Regions from separate parts of the Citricoccus alkalitolerans genome, predicted to be linked through region 3. Evidence: riboswitches for the same ligand, from Rfam matches in the RefSeq annotation. Region 3 holds a riboswitch; each other region holds the start of a gene.

Region 1 (7,371 bases), 730 kb from region 3:
CCAGCAGGTCGAACACCTTTGGGGGGCCATGTCTCCGGGTTTGGTGCTGCACACGATCGAGCTCAGGGAGAAACGTCTCAGTCGAGAGCAGTTCGGGCCGGGCGATCTGCCAGACCCCTACCATCGCGATTGGACCAGGGAGTATCGTACGTCCGCTCAGCCGCTGGTGCAGCCCTAGGGCCGCCATGCCGTCCGAAGAGTCAACGGTGAATACTCCGTCGTTGAAGGGCTTTCGTAGGAACTCAGGTTGTGACGTCATGAACATATGGACATCCGGGACACTCCGAGCTGCCTCGATCCACAAGTGCTCGGCTTGCGCCTGCTCGCGGGGCAGTCCGGACCGGGCCCTGAAGTCGCGGAGCGATTCTTCGCGCCACGGCCTGCTTCCCGAGGTGTGCCACAGGTTGCCAGACCTCCACCCGAAGAGCCCCGTCTCGTAGGGAAACCACACATCGTCCTCAGTACCGTCCCCGTGCGGGTCGAATTCCACGAAGTCAATGCCGGACAGGTCGACCCCCGCATGCTTCAAGAACTCGAGGTGTCCCCTCACTGCCGCATCGTTGCCCGCCGCGTCGGGGCCCACGAGGCACCGGAGGGGCGGCAGCTGAAACAAGGGTTGAAAGGGATCAGTGCGGCGACTAACCGAGGAATATCTTCCTTCGTGCCCGAAACGTTCCAACCAGGTCATGGCCTCAAGTCCATCACAGACCGCGACTGAATCCGTCGGCGGGTATACCCGATTGGGCATTTTCTCCGGTTGTAGATTTAGTTGCACGCTGAGGGCCGCGTGGTTAGCTCGCGCCACCACGGCCGCTATCTGAGGGGAAGGCCGCCCGCATGGGGATCCCGGACCGGGTTGGCTCCATCCTGGCCGGGATCCACTCGGGATCCCCGACCCTGTCCAGGTCCGCGCTCTGGCTGCCGGTGACTATGGGCAGCCCTAACCGCCATGAGCGGGATTGGATGGCCGTGGCTGGCTCAGTCGACGGGGAGCAGATGGACGAACCGTTCCCGGGCCAGCCGCCGGATCGCCTCATCGTCCATCGAGCCCCACAAGGGGCTGCCGTTGCGTTTGATGTTGCACCACCGGTGCGTGGTGCGCAGGTTCTCGATGTCGTCCATACCGCCCTCGTGGAGGGGCACATCGTGGTCCAGGCTCGGATACGTGTCGCCAGAGGGGTGAGCGTCCGGCTCGGTAGGTAACCCGCAGATCTGACAGAGCAGCCCGTCGCGGGCATACACCTCCGGAGCGTGTCGGCGGTAGCCGATGGACCGGCGGGGACCCTTCGGCGGCACCTTGAACGGCCGCGTCGGCGGCAGGCCGGCCTCGGCCTGGCAACTCTTGCAACGGCAGCCCAGGTCCCTCTCATGCCGGTCCAGCAGCTCGCGTCGGCACGGCTGGTGCCGGACGACGAACGCCCGTCGGGTGGAGTTTTCATAGTTCCCAGAGGCCTGCAACTGGAACGAAGCTGCCAAATCCAGAGTTTCGTCGGTGTCGCAGTACGAGCACCGGAACATCCGGGACTCCATGTACAGCAGCCGACAGAAGTCGCTGCAGTACGCCCGGTTGCGGTTGTGATCGCGGAAGGTGATCCCGCAGCCGCGGCAGGTGATCTCGTGCAGAACCCTCACACTGTTGCGCGACATTCCCCTCCTAGATCGGTCCGGTGCTCCGCCATTCTCCCACCGGAAGTTCAGTTGATTGTTGGCGGCAGTGCCGGATTTTGCCGCTGCGCGGCATGTTGGGCGCGCTCGTCTGCCCAAAGCCGGCACTCCTGCCGCGAAAGGTCTCAAGGCCCAACCTGATATGGATTCCCTTTTGGAATAGGTGATCGTTCAGCCGAACGACGGCCTGTTCGAGAAGCCCGGAACTACAGGACACGGAGGGTGAACCGCCTTGTGGTGGCCGTTCCGGCCACATGCGTGCGCCAGTAGGGTGAAAGAACCGGACGACGATCAGAGGGGGTTCATATGGCGGGGAATTTGCGTTCAGTTCCGACCGGAAGCGCAGTGCTGATTTTGACGGCTGGGTTCGTCCTGACGGGCTGTGGCAGCGAGGCGGAACAAGGGGCATCTGAGACCACGTCCCCAGCCACCACCCCGAGTGAGTCGACGTCCACCCGCCCCGAATCGTCGCCATCCTCGACGATGGTCACTCCCGTGGGCAGCCTGGATGAGTTGTTTGAAGCCGTCGAGCGTAGTTCAGTGCACTTCTGACGGTGCGTCAGGAGCGTCCGAAATCTCAGGAGCAGCCCAACACCATCCGCCGTGTCAAGCCCAGACGAGGTTGAACGCCCCGGTGGCCACGGACAGGCCGACCGCCATGGCAGCCAGTCCGACGCCGCCCAGGACTACCCAGACGTCTAGCGCACCGAACGGCGACTCCCTCGCCCAGGTGCGGTCGCCGGTTCCGAATCCTCGGGCCTCCATCGTGACGGCGAGCTTGGTCGCCCGGCGGATGGCCTGCACCATGAGTCCGAACACCTGACCGAGCCAGGATCCCAGCCGGCGGAGCGGGTTGCCCCCGGCACCGACGCCTCGGGCCCGCCGGGCTTGGCCGAGGGTCCGCCATTCCTCCGTCAGCACGCCCAGCAGCCGGAAGGCCGCGAGGGAGCCGAGGACGAAGCGTGCGGGCAGTCGCAATCGTTGTGACAGGGCGTCGGCCAGGTCGGTGGGGTCGGTGGTGATGAAGACCATCACGCCGGGCAGCGCCACTGCGAGGATGCGCAGCCCCGTGGCCAACCCGGCCAGGACCGAGCCCTCCGAGATACTCACCGGTCCCGCCTCGAACAGCATGGGCCCGGAGTCCTCCCCCACCAGGGCCGTGCCCCACGCGGACACCAGCGCGGCCGCCACCAGGACCCAGGCCCGCCGGAAGAACTCGCCGACCCGGATCCCGGACAACGGCAACAGGACCACGGCGGCCACCAGGACGATCCCGGAGGACACCCAATCCATCGTCGCCACCAGCACCGCCGTCACCGGCAGCAGAGCCGCGAGCTTGGCCAGGGGGTTGGCACGCTCGAAGGCCGAGCCGGCCACAGGCCGGGAGGGAGCCCTGAGAGTGGCAACAGGCACCGTCACGCGGCCACCTCCAGCTCGACCACCCGGGCGTCGAGCGCGGCGGCGAAGTCGGCATCATGGGTCACGGCCAGCACCGAGCGGCCCTCGGCCACCAGCCCGCGCAGCAAGCCCGTGAGCACGGCCCACGTGTTGGCGTCCTGGCCGAACGTCGGCTCGTCGAGGAACACCACGTCGGGGCCGGCGGCCAGTACCGTGGCGACGGACAGCCGCCGCTTCTCCCCGCCGGAGAGCGTGAACGGGTTGACCTCGGCCAGCGATTCCAGATTCAGCGCCGCCAGCAGCCCATCAGCCCGCGCGGCAGCCTGCTCCTCCGTGAACAGGCGTTGCCCGGTCTCGGGATCGCGGGCGTGGCGTGGACCGAACAGCAACTCGTCCCGCACGGTGGTGGCGACGAACTGATGCTCGGGCTCCTGGAAGACGGTGCCGATCCGGCTGACCAGGTCGGCGGCCTTCCACCGGTGCGGATCGTCCGGCAGGTTGCCGGCCCGCTCCCCCTTGAGCGCGGTCCCCGCGGTGAGCGTGCCCGCGTGGGAGGGGATCAGACCGGCCAGGGTCAGCAGCAGCGTGGATTTTCCACTGCCGTTGGCCCCGGTCACGACGACGGCCTCGCCGGCCCCCAGCTCCAGGTCCAGGTCCCGCTGGACCGGCGTCGGGGTGGGACCGAGGCGCCGGCGCCATCCCGGTTTCACGGGCTCCCTGGAGACGGCCAGGCCACGAGCGGTCAACAGTGCACCGGAGGGCGCCGGCGTCGTCCCGTGTCTGCCCTCCACTCCCCCCTGCATCTGGAGGTCAATATCGCCCCGATTTTGGCCGATGCCGGGCCCATTCCGGTGCGAATTCGACCTCCAGTCGCGAGGGGTGGGGGTGGTCGGTGCTGGAACACGGCCAGGCACCCAGACGCCCGCGGCGGCCAGCTCGTCCCGGACGGGGCCCGGGGCGAGGAGCTCGCCCGGAGAGCCGTCGTGGCTGATCCCGCCGCCGGGTTCCAGGACGAGCATGCGGTCCACGTGGTCGGCCCAGACGGCGAGGCGATGCTCGACCACGAGCAGGGTCGCGCCGGTCCGCCCGGCCACGGCGAGCACGGCGTCGCGGACCTCCAGCACCCCGGACGGATCCAGGTTGGCGGTGGGCTCGTCCAGCAGGATCAACGGCGGGCGCATCGCCAGAATCCCGGCGAGGGCCAGGCGCTGCTTCTGTCCGCCGGACAATCGCGAGGTGTCCCGGGCCAGGGAGATCCCCTGGTCCTCTCCCAGCCCCACGGCGTCCAGGGCGTCCAGGACGCGGTCCCAGATCTGCTCCCGCGGCACCAGCAGGTTCTCAGCGCCGAACGCCGCATCATCACCGACGCGGGACAGGATCACCTGGGTCTCGGGATCCTGCTGCACCAGCCCGGCGTGGCCGCGCAGCTCACGCGACACGGTGCCGTCCACCCACAGGGAACCGGTCTCCTCGGACTCGTCAGCGGGGTCCAGCACTCCGGCAAGGGCGTAGAGCAGGGTGGACTTGCCGGCGCCGGAAGGGCCAGCCAGCAGGACCTTCTGCCCGGCCGGCACCTCCAGGTCCAGACCCGCGACGGCGGGAACCGGCCGGCCGGCGTGGCGCCAACCCCAGTCCGCGGCGGTGATGTGCGCTCCCGGCACCGTTCAGGCCACCGGCTCCTGGTGGGCACGGCGGGAGGCCAGGGCGGACAGGGCCCCCGTGGCCGCAAGACCGCGCGTGGCCAGCCAGGACAGCAGTCCGGCGATCACCAACCCGGAGACTCCTACCAATCCCACGTAGATCAGCTTCCAGTCCAGCGTGTACTCGGGGAACCAGTTGAAGATGAACGCGTCATTGATGCCCCCGAAGATCCCCGTGACGAGGCCGGCGAGCAGCGCCACGGGTAGCGTGAAGCGGCGGTAGAGGAACGCCAGCAGGATCAGTTCCGGTCCGAGGCCCTGGACCACGCCGGAGGCCAGGACGGTCAGGCCGAACTGGGAGCCGAGCAGGGCAGATACCGCCGCAGCCACCAGTTCGGTGAACAGCGCGGCCCCGGGCCTGCGGATGATGAGCCCACCGAGCACGGCCGGGAACAGCCACATCCCGGCCACCAGGGCGGAGGACGGCGGGAAGGCCGCGAAGGCGGGGCTCAACCCGGCATAGGCCAGGTTCCAGGCCCAGAAGATGACGCCGGAGGCCACCGCGATGACGGCGGCCACAACGATGTCCACCACCCGCCAGGAGCGCCGATTCGGGGCGGCGCTGCCGGATGCTCGGCCGTTGCCGGTCGTGGTGCCGGTCGTGGCGCCGATGTCTGCGGACGGCGCGTGGCCGGCGTCGTGCCCGGGGGTTGCGTCAGGGTGTTGCGGGGTGTTGCCGGTCTTCATGGAGACCATGTGGTGTTCCTCCTCAAGGATGCAAGGAGGGGGACGGAACGGTACGCCACGAGCACCCGCACGCGGATGCTGCTGGACGGCTTCTGACGTTCCGTCAGAGAACTCGACTTCCTTCGCCGGTGCTAGCCGGAGCAGGTTCGAGGGTCTGCGCTGGGCGCACTCTCAGCACCCGGAGGTGCTCCCCTGTCGTTCACAGTGTCCGCCCATCATAGTCCACACACGGCACATCCCGCCCGGTGAACCGTTAGGCTGGCAACGAACGCGCAACGACCACCGTCAACGTCCTGGAGGAACCCGTGAACACCCTCGTGGAAAAGCTCATCGCTACCGGCATCACGATCGGCGGCGGCATCATCGGCACCAAGGTCGTGGAGTTCGCCTGGAGGAAGGTCACCGGCCATGACGCCCCGAAGGACCTGGACGACACCGAGGCCAACATGTGGAGCGCCATCACCTTCGCGACCATCTCTGCGGGCATCTCCGCCATCATCCGGGTCTCGTCCAAGCGCGGCGCGAACTCTGCCGTGAAGGCCATCCAGTCACGCACGAAATCCAGGGCCGGGGCCGCCGAGGTCTGAGGCCCGACGCCGGCCGGGCACCGGAGTGGTCCAGCTCACCGGCGGCGAGGGCCGGGCCGTGCTCGACGGCCCGGCTCAGGCGGCCCAGCCGGATCGATTCAGCCGCGTCAGTCGCGGCCCTGCTGGTCCATAGGGTCGTCCTTCGGAACGGTCCGCTGGTCGGGCGCCGTTGCGGCCGGCCTGCCCGCGTCGTCCTGACGGGCGACCACGTCCGCGAGCTCGTCCACGAAGTGGTATTCCGGTCTGAGGTGCTTGGTGCGGTAACCCGCCCGGCCCACGAGGTGTGCGGAGACCGGCGCGGTGAGCATCTGCAGCACCCACGCCAGCACCAGCACGGGCACCCACACCCACGCCCGCCAGGCGAAGGCCAGGGCTATCAGCATCAGCAACAGCCCCAGCACTTGGGGTTTCGTGCCCGCGTGCATGCGGGAGAGCTGGTCCGGAAACCGGAACAGGCCGATCCCTGCCACGGTGGACATCAAGGCCCCGAGGACCAACAGCACGGCTGCGATTCCGTCTGAGATCTGGATCCAGTCGAGGTCAAGCACGTTCGCTCGGCTCCTTCCTGGCCTCGGCCACGAATCGGGACAGTGTCACCGAACCCACGAATCCGATCACCGAGGCCACCACCACGAACACGATGTTGTCCGTGTGGTGGTTCACGGCCATCTCGACGCACAAAGCAGACGAGACGACGATCAGCAGCACGTCCGTGGCGATGGCCCGGTCCAGGATCGAGGGTCCGCGGACGATCCGGTAGATCGCTGCCAAGGCCCCCGCACCCAGCAGTATCAGGCAGACGATCCCCGCCCATTCCAGCATCGTCATCGTGGCCTCCTGCCAGCAGGGGCCTCGGCGTGCGGCGCCTCGCCCTCCTTCACGAGGGCCAGGTCCGCCTTCGTACCGATCGCCCGGATGATCGCGGCCTCAGTCTTCAGGGCTTCGACCCGAAAGGACTCGACCGCCTCCGCGTTGTCCACGTTCAGGCAGTGCAGGTATAGCGTAGAGCTGGGCCGGTCCACGTCGATGACGAGGGAACCGGGCACCAGGGCCAGCGCATGACCGGTGAGCGTGACGATCAGGTCATCGTGGCTGCGCAGCGGGACCGCCACCACGGAGTTGACGATCTTCGGCCCCTGAGTGATCGCATCCCAGGCCACCGAGATGGAGGCGGTCACCACGTGCCACAGGAACCGGAACGTGAAGATCAGGGCGTACCAGAGGTTGAACCGGTCCGAGAAGTTCACCCGAGGCAACCGGTAGAAGGTCAACGTCAGCATCGAGAACACGACGCCGGCCAGCAGCACGCCCGGCGAGAAGTCCTGCCAGAGAGC
Region 2 (7,371 bases), 1.0 Mb from region 3:
GTCCCATCGAACTCGGGTGGGCCAAGGTGGTCACCACGCGGCGTGCGGACTACCTCGGCGCCCAGGCCCTCGCCGCGGAGAAGGCGAATCCGCGCCGCGTGCTCCGCACCCTGGAATGGAACGCCGAGGACGTGGCCGCGGTGCAGAACTCCCTGCTCGGGGAAGGGGAACACTATGACTTCATGGAGATGCCCCGGGACCAGCGCGGATACATGTGGTGTGACCGGATCGAGGTAGACGGGGTTCTCGTGGGCACCGCGACCTCCCGCGGCTACAGCTACTTCTTCCGCAAGATGCTCTCCCTGGCGACCGTGGACGTGGAGCACGCGGAGATCGGCACGTGCGTCAACGTGATCTGGGGTGCCCCCGGTCATCCGCAGAAGTCAATACGCGCCGTGGTGCGGCCTGCCCCCTATAAGGAGGATCGATCACGAGGCGAGCTGCGGGCCGCCTCCTGATCCTTCGCCACCACATCCTTCGCCACCACATTGTGCGGGCAGAGATGACCAGTCATCTCTGCCCGCAAAGTTGTTCTTAGGTGTGGGGTCTGGTCAGGAGCCCTCAGCGCGGCCGATCTTCCAGTACCCCATGAAGGAGACGCACTTCCGGTCGATGCCCAGGCCCTTGACCAGGTGGCGGCGCAAGCCGGTGATGGTGCCGGCCTCACCAGCCAGCCAGGCGTACCAATGGCCATGCGGGGTCTCCGGGGGAACCTCCCACAGGGTGGCTTCCGTATCGGCTGCCTCTGCGTCGGTCTCGCCCACGACGCCGGCCGCGCCAACCGCGCCGTCGGATGCGGTCCCAGCAGCACCAGCACCGGCCACTTCCGCGCCGAACTCGCGGCCCCAGGCCTGTACGGCCTCGGTCAGGGCCTGGCCGTGCGGACGATCACCGCGGGCCAGCCAATTCAGCTGCATCCCGGGTGGTGTGGCAACGGGCAGGATGTCCCCGGCGTCCGGCACCTCGATGAACACGTGCCCGCTGAAGCTCTCGTCGAGGGTCTCCAGAATGGCGCAGATCGCGGGGGCGGCGGTCTCGTCGCCCACCATCAGCACCGTGCGTGCCGTGCCCGGATCCCACTCGATGCCCCCGCTGCGGCCGCGGCCGCGCGTCTCGGAGCGCTCGTCCGGCCCGAGGATCACCATCTCGTCCCCGATGGCGGCCCCCAGTGCCCACGCAGATGCGGGTCCGGTGGTGCCGTGCAGCACGAAGTCCACGTCGATCTCGCGGACCTCTGGGCGGACCTCGCGCACGGTGTAGGTGCGCATCGCGTTGCGCTCGGCGTCCGGCAGCTCACGCCAGCGGGTATACCACTCCATCATCGCGGGGGCGGGCTCGGCGAACAGGCCCACGTCCGGCAGGGTGCCGTCCGCGCGGGGCAGCATGAGCTTGATGCGCTGATCGAGGCCGCCGGTGCCGAAGAACTGCAGGTCGTCGTCGGCGAAGGTGAACCGGACGAAGTGCTCGCCGAGCCGGCTGATCCGCGCCACCCGAGTCCGGTACGCGCGGGTCGAGGGGTACGTCTGGGTCGCGGTCGCGGTCATGGTCTGCTTTCCGTAGGGATCGAGGCGGGGCCTCCGCGTGCCAGTGGGGGGGAAGGTTAGGCACGCCTAATTAATCTACGGAATCATGTCGTAATGTGCAACGAGGGGGTGTGCTGCCCACCCCTCACTGCCCGTTCAATGTCAGCGCGGCCACCAGCAGGGCCAGATGACTCAACGCCTGGGGAGTGTTCCCCAGGAACGAATCATCCGCCGGATCGATCATCTCGGTGTACAGGCCAACGTCGTTGGCCAGTGCCAGCATCGCGTCCATCTGCTCCCGGGCCTCGGTCCGCCGGCCGACCAGGGCGAGGGCCGCCGCGCACCAGAAGCCGCACGCAGTGAAGGTCCCCTCCTCCGCGTCCATCCCGCTGTACCGGAACAGCAGCGGTCCGCGGCCCAGCTCCTCACGGAGAGCATCGATGGTGGATGACATCCGTGGGCCGGTGTCGAACCCGCTGATCGTGTGCAGCAGGACGGAGGCGTCCAGTTCCTCGCTCCCGCGGTACCAGACGTAGGCACCGCGCTCCTCGGACCAACCGTGCTCCTCGATCCAGGCCCGGATCCGGTCGCGCTCGTCTCGCCACCGGTCGTCGGTCCCTGGCAGGTGGCCGCGCTCGGCGAGGGCGATGGCCCGGTCCAGAGCCACCCAGCAGCCCATCTTCGAGCTGGTGTAGTGCCGGTGCTCGGGCAGTTCCCACATGCCGGCGTCGGGCCGGATCCAGAGGTCGCACACGGCGTCCGCCAGCCCGGACAGCATCCGGGCCGTCTCGGCGTCCAGCACATTGCCGCCGTCCACGTACAGGGTCGCCATGTCGAAGATGTCCCCGTAGACGCCGAGCTGCAACTGGTCTGCGGCGTCGTTGCCGGCCACCACGGGGCCGATGCCGCGCCATCCGGGCACCTCCAGCTCCGTGGTAACGGCCTCGGGGACGTGCCCGTTGAGCCGATTCAACACGTGCAACCGGGGCTGCTGCTGCCGCGCCAGCCGCAGCAGCCAGGAGACGGCGGCGTGCACGTCCTCCTGCTCGTCCAGCCTCAGGAGCGCGTGCAGCGTGTAGGTGGCATCACGGATCCAGGCGAAGCGATAGTCGTAGTTCTTGGTGCCCTCGCGATTCTCCGGCAGGGACGTGGTGGCGGCCGCCGCGATGGACCCCGAGGGGTCGTGCTCAAGCAGCTTCAGCACCAGCGCGCTGCGGCGCACCTCATCCCCATAGGGCCCGTCGTACTCCAGCAGGTCGGTCCAGCGCCGCCACAGGTCCACGCTGAGGTCCACGTTGCGGCGGATCGCGTGGGTCGCCGGCAACCGCAGCGGCTCCGCCGAGGTCCCGACGACGGCCAGCAGGTGCTCGGTCGCCTCACCCGAGGCGAACCGACCGGAGATGGCCTGCGGGCCGGCGTCGTGCACGCCGATGTTCTCGCCGCGCACCGCGAGGGAGACCTCGCCCACGCGGACTACCGGACCCTGGTCCGTCTGCTGGACCCACGGGGAAGCGGTGTTCAGCATGGTCCCCGGGACCACGCGCCACCGCATCGGCACCTCGCCGGCGAGGCCCTCCACACAGCGCGCGAGCTCTGTCCAGGGCAGGGCGCCGGTGGAGCCCATGTTCACGGAATCCGTGACCCGCACGGAGCCCACCGGGGTGCGGTAGGTCGTGCTGAGCACATTAGTGCCCTGGACGTACTGCCGATGGATCTGCAGTTCGGTGGTCACGTCCACGCCGGCAGCGGCGAGGGCCTCGCGGTCCGGGTGGAGTTCGATGCAACCGCCGTGGTCCGCGTCCAGCAGCCGGGCGAAGACCGGGGAGGAATCCAGGTCCGGCACGGGGAACCAGTCCACGGAACCGTCATGCGCCACCAGGGCCACCGTCCGGCCGTTGCCGATCGCGGCATAGGAGCGAAGGTCGACATAGCCGTCCCGGCGGTCCTCCAGGTTCATGCGTCCCCTCTCAGCATCTCCACTCTCAGCGTCCTCGCTCACAGCATCGGCGAGCCGCCCGTGACGGCCACGCGCGCCCCGGAGACATAGCTGCCGTCGTCGCTGGCCAGCATCACGTAGACCGGGGCCAGCTCGGCCGGCTGGCCCGTGCGGCCGAGCGGCACCTGCTGGCCGAAGTCGTGCACCTGCTCCTCCGGCAGGGTGGCCGGGATCAGCGGAGTCCAGATCGGGCCCGGGGCGACCGAGTTCACGCGGATGCCCTTCGGTCCGAGCAGCTGCGCCAGGGAGGCGGAGAAGTTGGCGATGGCCGACTTGGTCGCCGCGTACGGCGCCAGGGTTGGGCTGGGAGAATCCGCGTTCACCGAGGAGGTGCCGATGATGGAGGCTCCGGGCTTCAGGTGCGGCAGCGCGGCCTTGGCCAGGTAGAAGTAGTGGCCCACGTTGAGACGGAACGTGTGGTCGAACTCCTCGTCCGAGATGTCCTCGAGGTTTTCGTGGCTCATCTGGAACGCGGCGTTGGCCACCAGTACGTCCAGGCGGCCGAACTCGTCGACGGCCCGCTGCACCACGCTGCGGCAGTGCGCTGGATCAGAGAGGTCGCCGGGGACCAGTACGGCACGGCGTCCGGCCTCTTCGACGTAGCGCGCGGTGTCCTGCGCGTCCTCGTCCTCATTGAGGTAGGCGATCAGGACGTCCGCGCCCTCGCGGGCGAAGGCGATGGCCACAGCGCGGCCGATCCCACTGTCCCCGCCGGTGATGATGGCGGCCCGTCCCTGAAGCTTGCCGGAGCCCCGATAGCTGGTCTCGCCGCAGTCCGGCAGCGGAGTCATCTGCGACTGCACGCCCGGCGGCTGCTGGTGCTGCGCGGGGATGTGCTCCGGGTAGCGGTCGGTGTTCGTCTCGGGTGCTGGAGTCATGGTGTTCTCCTGTCGTCGATCACGTGCAGCCCACTGTAGCGAGCACTCCGGACGTGAACCACCGGTGGCGGTCACGGCCCTATGACGGGCACCGCCGAGTCCTGGTGGTCCGAGGGGGTGGGAACGCTGGTCGTGGCCGATGAGCTCGTCGAGGCTGGCGAGGCCGGGGACGCAGGGCTTTGGCGCAACGATCCCGGCCACCATCGCGGTGCCGACCACCGCCGCAGCGCCGCTGGTGTCTCCAGCAGCCAGGTGCCCCGGGCGGCCCGGCCCAGCAGCAGTCCCGCGCCGATCGCGGTGAGCGCCACGGCGAGCACCGTCCACGCCGCCCAGGGGGCCGTGAGCAGGGGGGAGCCGGTCAGGTAGAGCACGCAGGTCAAGGCGACCACGATCGTGGTGTGGGAGAGGTACACCTCCAGCGTGTGCCGGCCCAGGAACGCCAGCGCGTGGGCCGCCGGGCGAATCCGCTGCAGGGACACGGCGAGGGCGATCCCGCCGAGCACCCCGCAGACCTGGCACAGGAACACGACGCCCGGCTGCTCCCGCTGGTCCTCGAGCAGCCCGAACCAGGCGAAGGCCACGAACCAGCCGACCGCGACGGCGGCCCACACGGTCTGGGGGACCCGGGCGACGCCGTCGCGCACCCAGGAGCTGCCGCGCGCGGCGGCGATGAAGAAGAGGAAATACGTGGGGGCCTCATAGAGGCCGGTACCCACCAGGTGCCGCAGTTCACCGCCCTCCAGCCCCGTGGAACCCGGCCAGACCACGCCGGACCACACCATGGACAGCGCCGCGGCCGAGCCGATCATCCACCCGGTGGGGATCGTCCGCAGGAGGCGGCCGGCGAGCAGGAACAGCACCAGGGCCCACAGGAACCACAGTTCGGCGTTGGCGCGCAGCGGTGACCACGCCCAGGTCTCCAGCTGCGACCCCAGGTCCGTGTGCACCATGCCCGGCAGCAGGTGCCCGCCGATGATCCGGTAGGCGATCACAGGGATCTGCCACAGCAGGAACACCCAGGCCAGCAGGGAGGCCTTGGTGCGGAGGAACTCGCCCCAGCCCGCGGTCAGCCACTTCGCGGCGAACAATCCGGACACGGCGAAGAACAGCGGCATGCGCAGGTCCTCGAACGCGGTGTTCAGGGCGCTGAACGCGGGAATCCGGTCCATGTCCGCCTGGCGCAGCCAGAGGCTGGTGTGCAGCAGGACCACCAGCAGGATCGAGATCCCCTTCGCGGTGTCCACCCACTGGGCACGCGCAGATTCGGCGTGCTGGGTGCGGTGCATGGGATCTCTTCTGCTTTGGCGGTGCGGTGGAGGGGCTGGGCGGTGCGCAGCGGCCCACATTACCGTGTCCGGCTTCCACGGCGACGGCGGGGGTATGATGGGGCACACGCTGATGAGAGTCAGCGCGTTCTGTGGGAGCCCCTCCGGGGCTGAGAGGGCCCGAGCGCCGACCACCATACCTGATGCGGGTCATGCCGCCGTAGGAAAGGACATGTGGGTGACTTCTGCGCATCGTCCTGGCCGTCCACGCCCTGGGGCCGTCGATGTCGCCATCGTGGGCGCTGGGCTGATTGGCTTGGCCACCGCGTGGGAGCTGCGCCGCCGCGGTCGCTCCGTCGCGTTGATCGACCCGGCTCCGGGAGCGGGGGCGTCGCGGGCGGCCGCCGGAATGTTGGCTCCGGTCAGCGAAGTCCAGTACCAGCAGGAATCTCTTTATTCCCTGATGAGTGCTTCGGCTGCGGAGTACCCGGTCTTCGCCGCGGCTGTCGAGCAGGCGGCCGGAGAATCCGTGGGATACCACTCCACCGAGACCCTGGTCTGCGGCGTGGACTTCGCCGACCGGCAGGCTCTGGCGGACCTGCGTCAGTTGCAGCTACGTCAGGGCATGGAGGTAGAGCCACTGGCGCTCCGTACGGCCCGCTCCCTCGAACCGGCGCTGACGCCGCGACTGTCGGCGGTGTACCGCATCCCCTCCGACCACCAGATTGACCCAAGACGACTGGTGACTGGATTACTGGCAATCCTGGTCGAACCAGAGGTGGACCCTCGGCGCCCCGCTGGTGCCGTGGACGGTGGGCCGGTGCGCCTTGTCTGCGAGCATGCGAGGGCGCTGCGTCGGGACAGACGCGGAGCAGTGACCGGCGTCGCCCTGGCCGACGGGCAGGACGTGGTTGCGGCCCAGACGATCTTGGCCCCGGGCCTGGGAACCCGTGAGCTGAACGGCCTGCCCGCTACCTGCCGGTTGCCGCTACGTCCGGTGCATGGCGACATCGTTCGCGCCCGCCTTCCCAGTGGCGCTCGGCGACTACTCGAACGCACCGTCCGGGGACTGGTCCACGGTGTGCCGGTCTACCTCGTCCCGCGCGCCGACGGCACCGTCGTGATCGGAGCCACCTCTCGCGAGGACGGCCTGGCCGGAGTCAACACCGGGGGCGTGTTTCGGCTGTTGCGCGACGCCCAGACTCTCGTGCCCAGCGTGGGTGACCTGGAACTGACAGAGGTCATGGCCCGAGCCCGGCCTGGCACTCCGGACGACATTCCCTATCTCGGCCGCATCCGTACGCCCGACGGGGACCCCGTCCCCGGCCTGGTGGTCTCGACCGGTTATTTCCGCCACGGCGTGCTGCTCACCCCTTTGGCTGCTCGCCTCGCCGCTCAATTGGTCACCGGCGAGACGGGGACCGACCCGGACGCCGACGCCTCCCACCTGACCACCACCGATCCGCACCGCTTCGACGCGACGGACCTCGATCGGCGCACCGTCGAGGTCCGAGCATCCGCGTCCGCATCCGAGTACAGGAGGACTTGATGTCCGGCATCACCCTCAACGGCGCCCCGCACGCCGTACCTGAAGGCACGACCATCGTCGACCTTGTCGCCGAGGCCGTCGGCCGGCCCCTGGGCCCCGACGGCAACATGCTGGATGGGGGCCGCCTGGGCATGGCCGTGGCCGTGGACGCCGCAGTCGT
Region 3 (7,371 bases):
GGGATATGTACTTCGGGCTGCTCCTGGCCCTCATCGGCCTCTACCTGGTCATCTTCGCCGCGGCGATCCTCCTGCCGTCCAACCTGGGCCTGGTCGGCTGGACGGACGGGCAGAAGCCGGGGCGCGCCGGCGGCTCCCAGCCCGGCGGCGCCGGTCATCCCGGTCATCCTGACGCGTCCGGCACGGAGGCCGAGGATTCCGCGTCCTCAGCTACCCTGACCGGCCCGGAGGCCTACTACGCCGCAAAGCCCAGTCTCTGGGACACCTCGCGCCGAGGAGTGTCCGAGGCCGCAACGGACCGCGCGGTCGGGGCGGGGCCCACGGCGAATCCCGCCCCACCGGAGACCACGGAGATCACGGGGATCTGGTGGCCGTACGCGGCTGGCGCGGCCGTCGTCATCGCGAGCCTGGTGACGGCCGTGTGGCCGCACCTGTCCCCGGGATCGTGACCCGGGACGCCGCGCAGACGCCGCTGGGACCGGACCTGGGACACGATCCGGACCTGGCCGCCGTCGCGCACGTGATCTCCGCGGTGCGAGAGCGCGCGCCACTGGTGCACTGCATCACCGCCACCGTGTCCATGGGGATCGTGGCGGACGGGCTGCTGGCCGCCGGCGCCCGCCCCATGATGACCGAGACGGAGGCCGAGGCGCCCGTGGTGACCACCGTGGCCGACGCGCTCGCGGTCAACCTCGGCACCCTCAGCACGGACGCGATGGACGGCATCCCCGCCACCGTGGCCGCCGCCGTGCGGGACGGCCGCCCCTGGGTGCTCGATCCCACCGCCATCGGCCTCGCCCCCGTCCGCACGCCCCTGGCTCGCCGGCTGCTGGACTCGCGACCCGTGGTGGTACGCGGCAACGCCTCGGAGGTACTCGCCCTGGTGGGTTCCGGTACGGGCGGGCGCGGTGCCGATTCTCTCTCGGCGCCGGCGGGCGCCGACGAGGCAGCCCGGGAGGTGGTGCGGAGGACCGGGGGAGCCGTCGCGGTCTCCGGGGCAACAGACCTGGTGCTCGACGCCGGCCGCAGCACCCTGGTGGCGCGCGGGACCTCCCAGCTCACCCGGGTCACCGGCACGGGGTGCCTGCTCGGGGCGCTGACCGCGGCGTGCTCGGTGGTGGCCGAGGACGGCTTCGAGGCCGCGCTGGCCGCCACGGTGTGGATGAACGTGGCCGGGGAACTCGCCGCGGAGCGGGCCGCCGGGCCGGGCTCTTTCCGGATGCACCTGCTCGACGCGCTGGACGGGGTGGGCGCCGAGGGAGGCCGATGATCAGCGGGCCGCGGTGCGTGAGGTACTGACGGGTTTCTGAGGGCGGGTGATCCGGCCGTTTCGGTGGGCGGAGACCAGCAGGAGCACGGTGGCGATGGAGCAGACCGCCACGGAGATGAGGCTGGCTTCGGGTCCGAAGCTGCCGCCGGTGAGCCAGACGGGGCCGGGAGTCACTGCCTCCACGAGAGCTTCGCGCGCGTCGCCTCCGGAGCCGATAGTGCCGAAGATCGCGACGGTGGTGATGTTCCACCCGAGGTGGAGGCCGATGGGCAGCCACAACGAACCCGTGGCCACATAGGCGGCGCCGAGCATGAGACCTGCCTCGACGGCGAGCGTGAGGGCTCCCCAGAGGGTGGCTCCGGGGTTGACGAGATGGACGAGGCCGAACAGGAGCGCGGACGCCGCGAGGGTCATCCACGTACCCCAGCGATGCTGGACGAGTCGGAAGATCACTCCGCGGAAGAGGACCTCCTCGGCGACGGCCACGGCGAACATCATCCCGACGACGGTGAGTGCTCCAGCGAGTGTTCCCCAGCCGACGATCTCGTACCCGCCGAAGGCGGCGATGAGGCCGATGGAGACGACCGCCAGAGTGAGTCCGCCGAGCGTGCCGAGGAGCAGCCGTCTCGCAGCGGTGGGCCGGGCGAGCTCGATGACGGGACGCTGCTCGATGCGGCGGACGGCGGCGGAGTAGAGCCACAGCACGAGGACACCGAGGGCGGGGCCGATCAGCAGTGCGGCGGCCGGGCTGCCGAGTGCGGACGCGGCGGAATTGGTGATGATCATCAGGGCAGCGAAAGCGAGCACCATGGTGCTGGCTCGCACGGACGGGCGGGTCCAGAACGGGGTCTTCTGGACCGACGGCGTCGGCGGCTGGCTCAGGGGCGCGGGTGGGGATGCAGGTCTGGGTGTGGGTTGCATGGGGGCTCCTCGTCTCCGGCGTTGTTGCCGTGCGGAGTGCACGCTACGGAGCACGGGCCCGCGGATCGTCACCCCGGAGGGCGCACGTCCGGTAGCTCTGCGGAGTGACTCAACCCTGGGCCGGTCCTGCAAGAGGTGGTGTGTGGTCTCTGCCCTACACTGACTCCTGGACACGGGGTGCGCCGTCCGGCGCTGAGATCACACCCGTGGCACCTGATCTAGTTCGGACTAGCGAAGGGATGTCCGCGTGACTTCTTCTAGCCCCATGAGGGCACCCCAGGATCCTCTCGACCTGCGCTGCTACCTGGTCACCTCCGGCACTGGCCGGCGCACCGTGGAGGTGGCCGCGGCAGCGGCGGCCGCCGGAGCCGGTGTGGTGCAGGTGCGGGCCAAGGAGGCCTCCGCGGCCGAACTGCTGGAGTTGACCAGTGCCGTGGCCGAGGCGGTGCACGCCGTCCGCCCGGCCACCCGGGTGCTGGTGGACGACCGGCCGGACGTGGCGTGGGCCGCCCGGTTGCGGGGAGCCGCAGTGCACGGCGTGCACCTGGGACAGGACGACCTGCCCGTGGCCGACGCCCGCGCCCTCCTGGGGCCGGAGGCCATCATCGGGCTGACCACCGGGACCCTCGAGCTGGTCCACGCCGCAGAGGCCCAGCGCGAGATGCTCGACTACATCGGCGCCGGGCCTTTCCGCCTGACGCCGACCAAGGACTCCGGCCGCCCACCACTCGGGGTGGACGGCTACCGGGAGCTCGTGGCCGCCACCACCCTGCCGATCGTCGCGATCGGGGACGTGACCCCGGCCGATGCTGCCGCGTTGGCTGGGACGGGCGTGGCCGGCGTCGTGATGGTGCGGGCGTTGATGGAGGCGGAGGATCCGGGCGCGGTGGTGCGGGAGGTGCTGGCGGGCTTTGGCGCCTCTCCCTTCCCGCTTCCCGCAATTCCCGGTGATCGTGAGATCTCCCGCCGATGATCACGGGGAAAACTCATGATCGCGGGGAATCCCCGCGACAGGAGCCCGCAGCGGCCAACCGGACTCAGCTCGACAGGGCAACTGAGATGTTTGGCTGGACACTTCAGAGGGTTGGGCAGCCGTCTACCGGCCGGATGAAGCCGGGGACGTGACCCCCGCCGATGCCGCCGCCCTTGCTGGAACGGGCGTGGCCGGCGTCGTGATGGTCCGTGCGTTGATGGAGGCGGCGAACCCGGGTGCGGTGGTGCGGGAGGTGCTGGCGGGGTTCGCGGACTGACCGGATCAACACAGTGACCGTGCGGCGAACTCCGGATCTAGTCGGAACCCCGGCTGGCCACGGCGAACTCACTGGGCCGGCCCTGCCGGTCCGTGGACCCGGCGCGGCCGGGGCCGTCTGGCCTGAGGCGGAGAACACGGGGCTGGAGATGTTCGGGCCGGAGGAACACCGCGAGGAATTCCTCCAGGCGATCCTGAAGGCTGGTGAGGAATTCGGCATGGTGCAGGGCGGATCCATCGCCTACGGCTCTACCTTGGCGGAAAGCGGCTGGATCCCGCTGCCGGTCCCAGCGATCTACACCGGAGACTCCATGCGCCCCTACCGCGAATGGCTGCCCGACCCCGGCTTCGAGAGCCGCGGGGTCGTGCTGGCCGGCAGCTACCGGCCGGACGCCGTGCAGGACTACTACCGTACTCCGTGGGACCTCGGCTACGGGCACATGGTGAAGTTCGACCATGACTTCGTCGGCCGCGAGGCGCTGGAACGTGTGAAGGACGAACCCCACGGCCGCAAAGCCTGGCTGGTCTGGGACCCGGATGACGCCCAGCGGATCACGGCCGGTTCCGAGTTGGGCCGGCCCGATCAGTACCGGCCGCTGGACCCGTACAAGATGTCCGCGCTGCACCATGACGAGATCACCTTCGGGGACCAGATGGTGGGCACCACCCACGTGCACGCCTTCACCGTCAACGTCGGGTGGGTGTCCCTGGGTGTGGTCAGCGAGTCGGAGGTCTCCGCAGGGGATGTGGTTGAGATCCGCTGGGGTGACCATGACGGCGGGGCGTCCAATCCCTATCTTCCCGAGCACGTGATGACGACGATCCGGGCAACCGTCCGCTGGACCTCTCCGGGGCCGCGCTCCTGACGCCGGGGAAGTCCGGGTCTCGATCCGCGAATGCCCAACGCGCGCCGGGACCCGGGCGGCCGGCGTCGTGATGATGCGGGTGAGCCGAACTATGGGACCGTATAAGGCAGCAGGGAACGAGGATCATGAGAGCAACTGGAATCGGAGGCGAGCCACAACTATGACGACGATCGCAGACCACGACGCCTACATCGCCGCAGCAGCCGAGCCCTTCCAGCCCGAGCTGCAACGATTGCGCTCGATTCTTGCCCGCACCTTGCCGGAGGCGGAGGAGATGGTCGCGTACAACATGCCGGGGTTTAGCATCGGCGGCACCGTGGTGGCGAGCTATGCGGCGTTCAGCAAGCAGTGCGGGCTGTATCTCCTACCGGGCGCCATCTCCGCCCATGCCGAGGACATCGCGGCGGCTGGACTGAAGGCGACCAAGACCGGCATCACCTTCTCGCCGCGCAAGCCGATCCCGGACGAGCTCGTCGAACGGCTGGCGCGGGCTTCGCGCCAGGAGGCCGAGGCCTGAGGGCTCAGCCTGTACTTGTCCGGTGGTGCGTCAAGTGCGGGCCGGGTCTGACTCAGGGGGCGGCGTCCGCGGGCAGTAGCTCGAACGGCACCGGAGTCGTGGCGACCCCGTTGACCTGGAGCGCGACCGCATGGTCGCCGGGGTAGTAGCGGCGAGTGGTGATGGATCGAAAGGAATGGGCCCGGTCGATGACCATTTCCTCGCCGGACTCGAGGTCCCGGGTGGAGAGCTTGAAGACCTTGGCGCTGAGGGTGCCGTTGGCCTTGCGGTGGTGCATCACATAGTCGATCGCGAGACGGGCAGGCTCCGGTCCGCTGTTGCGCAGTACTGCGGTGAAGCGAACCTCCCCTCCCCAGGGCACCCGGAACTCGGTGACGTGCGGACCGTCCACGTCTACCGAGGCGGGCGTGAACCCGAGCAGGGCCAGCGCCCCGGGGTGACCTTTCTTGACGAGAGTGCGCAGGCCGTGGCGGGCGAGCGCGGGCGTCGTCGGCTCAGGGTCGTCCAGCCACCGCTGCGCCGTGTGGACCGCGAGATCCGGGGCGTCCCGGCTGAGATCATTGAGGTGATTGGCCACCGAACGCCGCACGTACTCGCTGCCGTCCCGGTAGAGAGCATCGAGGATGTGCACGGTGATGCCCGGATGGGTGGTGATCTCCGGGACGCGCACCGCCCAGGGGAGGTAGGGGCGGGTGCCCTCGCTGGCCAGGCGTCTCACGTGCTCGTCCGCGGAGTCCGTCCACCCCGCGATGATCTCCAAGCCCCGGGAGAGGTCGTGACGCAGGAGCGTGCGGAGGGCGAACTCGGAGGTGAGCCGGCCCGTGAGCTCGGCCAGGAGCGCCATGGCATCCGTGTATGCGGCATCGGTGTCTTCCTGGACCGCGCGGGTGGCGACCGCCCCGGTGACCGGCCAGATGAGCCAACCGGAGAAATCAGCACTCTGGTCCCGTGCCTGACGCATGACGCGGGCGAAAGCCTGGTAACTGCCCGGTATGTCCGCGAGGAGCGCGTCCCGCAGGAGGTCGGAGCGCTCGCGGAGGGCGAGTCCGTCAAGGGACTCAGCGGCACGGGGCAGTTCGTGAAGCTCGGTCCGGGGCATGACGTCCCGGACGGACCGGGTGAGGGTGGCGGCTGCGGTGGGCCCCAGAAGTTCGTCGGCGGACGGCATGCGTTCATTATCGCCGGGTCGAGAACGTCCGGCGTCACCGTCCGGCCCGCCACATCACTGTGGACTGCGGGCTCAGCGGGGGGCCGGTGCACAGACAGCAATGGAATGTTGAGGAGGGAATGCTCGACGGCGTTGGCGTCCGTGCTCGCAGTGCCGCGGGCCGCCGAGGTGCTGACAGGCGGACCCCGCCTGACCGTGGACGGGGATGCCGGCCGTATCATCCTCGGGGAGCAACACGTGGAGGCCGTTGCCTTGTCCACTTGCAGGTGAGGGCTGGTTAGGACTGGTCTTTGAGGCGGTCCACCTGCCGCGTCAGGTGGCGGTTGCGGGCCTCGAGTTCCAGGACAAGGCGGACGCCGGCTAGATTCAGGCCCTCGGTCAGCAGTTCCCCGATGCGTCGGAGCACGTCGACGTCCCGGTCACTGTAGAGGCGGGTGCCACCCGAGGTCCGGTCAGGCTCGAGTAACCCACGGCTCTCGTACTGGCGCAGGTTGTGCTGCTCCATCCCCACCATCCTGGCAGTGACCGAGATGCTGTAGACGCCCTGATCGTCCCTTCTGTCCGCCATTCGAAACCTCTCTGCCCGGTGGAGGATCCACTCTTGCACACCTTCTCGCGGTGAGATATAAAAATATCTACCAGCCAGTCTAGATCTATCAACCTGGTGGGTGTAGAAAAGAACATCGATCATCTGTTGGGAGTGAGCAATCATGCTGATGCGTACCGATCCATTCCGCGAACTTGACCGACTCGCCGAGCAGGTGCTGGGAACCCGTTCCCGGCCGGCCGCCATGCCCTTGGAGGCGTGGCGGGAGAACGATCAGTTCGTCATCGCGTTCGACCTGCCCGGAGTGGAGGCGGACTCCATCGACCTGGGGATCGAGGGCAATGCCCTGACCGTTCGGGCCGAGCGATCGCCGCAGGCCCCCGAGGGTACTGAGATGCTCGCCTCGGAGCAGCCGCGCGGCGTCTTCAGCCGCCAGGTCATCCTGGGGGAGCAGCTCGACACCACGGCCATCAAGGCCGGATACGAGGCCGGTGTCCTGACGGTGCGGATCCCCGTGGCGGAACACGCCAAGCCGCGGCGGATCCAAGTCGAGGCGACCGGAGAGCAGAGGCAACTGGTGGAGTCCGGATCTTAGGGTCCGCCCACCTTGCGGGGTCCCGGGACGCCGTTCTGGGGCCCCGTGCTCTGACAGCCGCGCCGGCCCCGGCGGCGTGGTCGACCAGGACTGTCTCAAGGCCGTCGAGTCGAGGAGATCGGCATGAGTTCATGGCGCCCGTACAACCACTCGCTGTTGCCTGCGTTCCACGAGCGGTTCGAGGAGCGCTGGGGTAAGGGCACCGCGCCCTTTCTTGATCCCGAGGCATTGGAGCCGC

Evidence for each region. Region 3 has a riboswitch for thiamine pyrophosphate ahead of ABD134_RS07970 (thiamine phosphate synthase). Riboswitches for the same ligand answer to the same signal wherever they lie in the genome.
Region 1: linked by a shared signal. The riboswitch ahead of ABD134_RS11285 (ECF transporter S component) and the one ahead of ABD134_RS07970 (thiamine phosphate synthase) in region 3 are both predicted to bind thiamine pyrophosphate.
Region 2: linked by a shared signal. The riboswitch ahead of thiO (glycine oxidase ThiO) and the one ahead of ABD134_RS07970 (thiamine phosphate synthase) in region 3 are both predicted to bind thiamine pyrophosphate.

What each region holds. Positions count from the first base shown of each region.
Region 1 covers NZ_BAAALH010000002.1:1,183,096-1,190,466, reverse strand. Annotated here, with positions in the region: gene ABD134_RS11305 (hypothetical protein) at 1-688, opposite strand, end outside; gene ABD134_RS11300 (HNH endonuclease) at 979-1,476, opposite strand; gene ABD134_RS11295 (energy-coupling factor transporter transmembrane component T family protein) at 2,272-3,078, opposite strand; gene ABD134_RS11290 (ABC transporter ATP-binding protein) at 3,081-4,724, opposite strand; gene ABD134_RS11285 (ECF transporter S component) at 4,728-5,459, opposite strand; TPP riboswitch at 5,551-5,654, opposite strand; gene ABD134_RS11280 (DUF4235 domain-containing protein) at 5,756-6,037, shown strand; gene mnhG (monovalent cation/H(+) antiporter subunit G) at 6,145-6,516, opposite strand; gene ABD134_RS11270 (MrpF/PhaF family protein) at 6,578-6,865, opposite strand; gene ABD134_RS11265 (Na+/H+ antiporter subunit E) at 6,862-7,371, opposite strand, start outside.
Region 2 covers NZ_BAAALH010000002.1:1,493,800-1,501,170, forward strand. Annotated here, with positions in the region: gene ABD134_RS12715 (hypothetical protein) at 1-458, shown strand, start outside; gene ABD134_RS12720 (siderophore-interacting protein) at 552-1,544, opposite strand; gene ABD134_RS12725 (glycoside hydrolase family 15 protein) at 1,669-3,480, opposite strand; gene ABD134_RS12730 (SDR family oxidoreductase) at 3,519-4,397, opposite strand; gene ABD134_RS12735 (acyltransferase family protein) at 4,469-5,683, opposite strand; TPP riboswitch at 5,805-5,906, shown strand; gene thiO (glycine oxidase ThiO) at 5,895-7,211, shown strand; gene thiS (sulfur carrier protein ThiS) at 7,211-7,371, shown strand, end outside.
Region 3 covers NZ_BAAALH010000002.1:452,941-460,311, reverse strand. Annotated here, with positions in the region: gene ABD134_RS07985 (hypothetical protein) at 1-449, shown strand, start outside; gene thiM (hydroxyethylthiazole kinase) at 422-1,270, shown strand; gene ABD134_RS07975 (CPBP family intramembrane glutamic endopeptidase) at 1,271-2,191, opposite strand; TPP riboswitch at 2,355-2,448, shown strand; gene ABD134_RS07970 (thiamine phosphate synthase) at 2,439-3,164, shown strand; gene ABD134_RS07965 (hypothetical protein) at 3,313-3,441, shown strand; gene ABD134_RS07960 (hypothetical protein) at 3,461-4,306, shown strand; gene ABD134_RS07955 (iron chaperone) at 4,467-4,823, shown strand; gene ABD134_RS07950 (DNA alkylation repair protein) at 4,876-5,991, opposite strand; gene ABD134_RS07945 (MerR family transcriptional regulator) at 6,269-6,559, opposite strand; gene ABD134_RS07940 (Hsp20/alpha crystallin family protein) at 6,702-7,133, shown strand; gene ABD134_RS07935 (hypothetical protein) at 7,257-7,371, shown strand, end outside.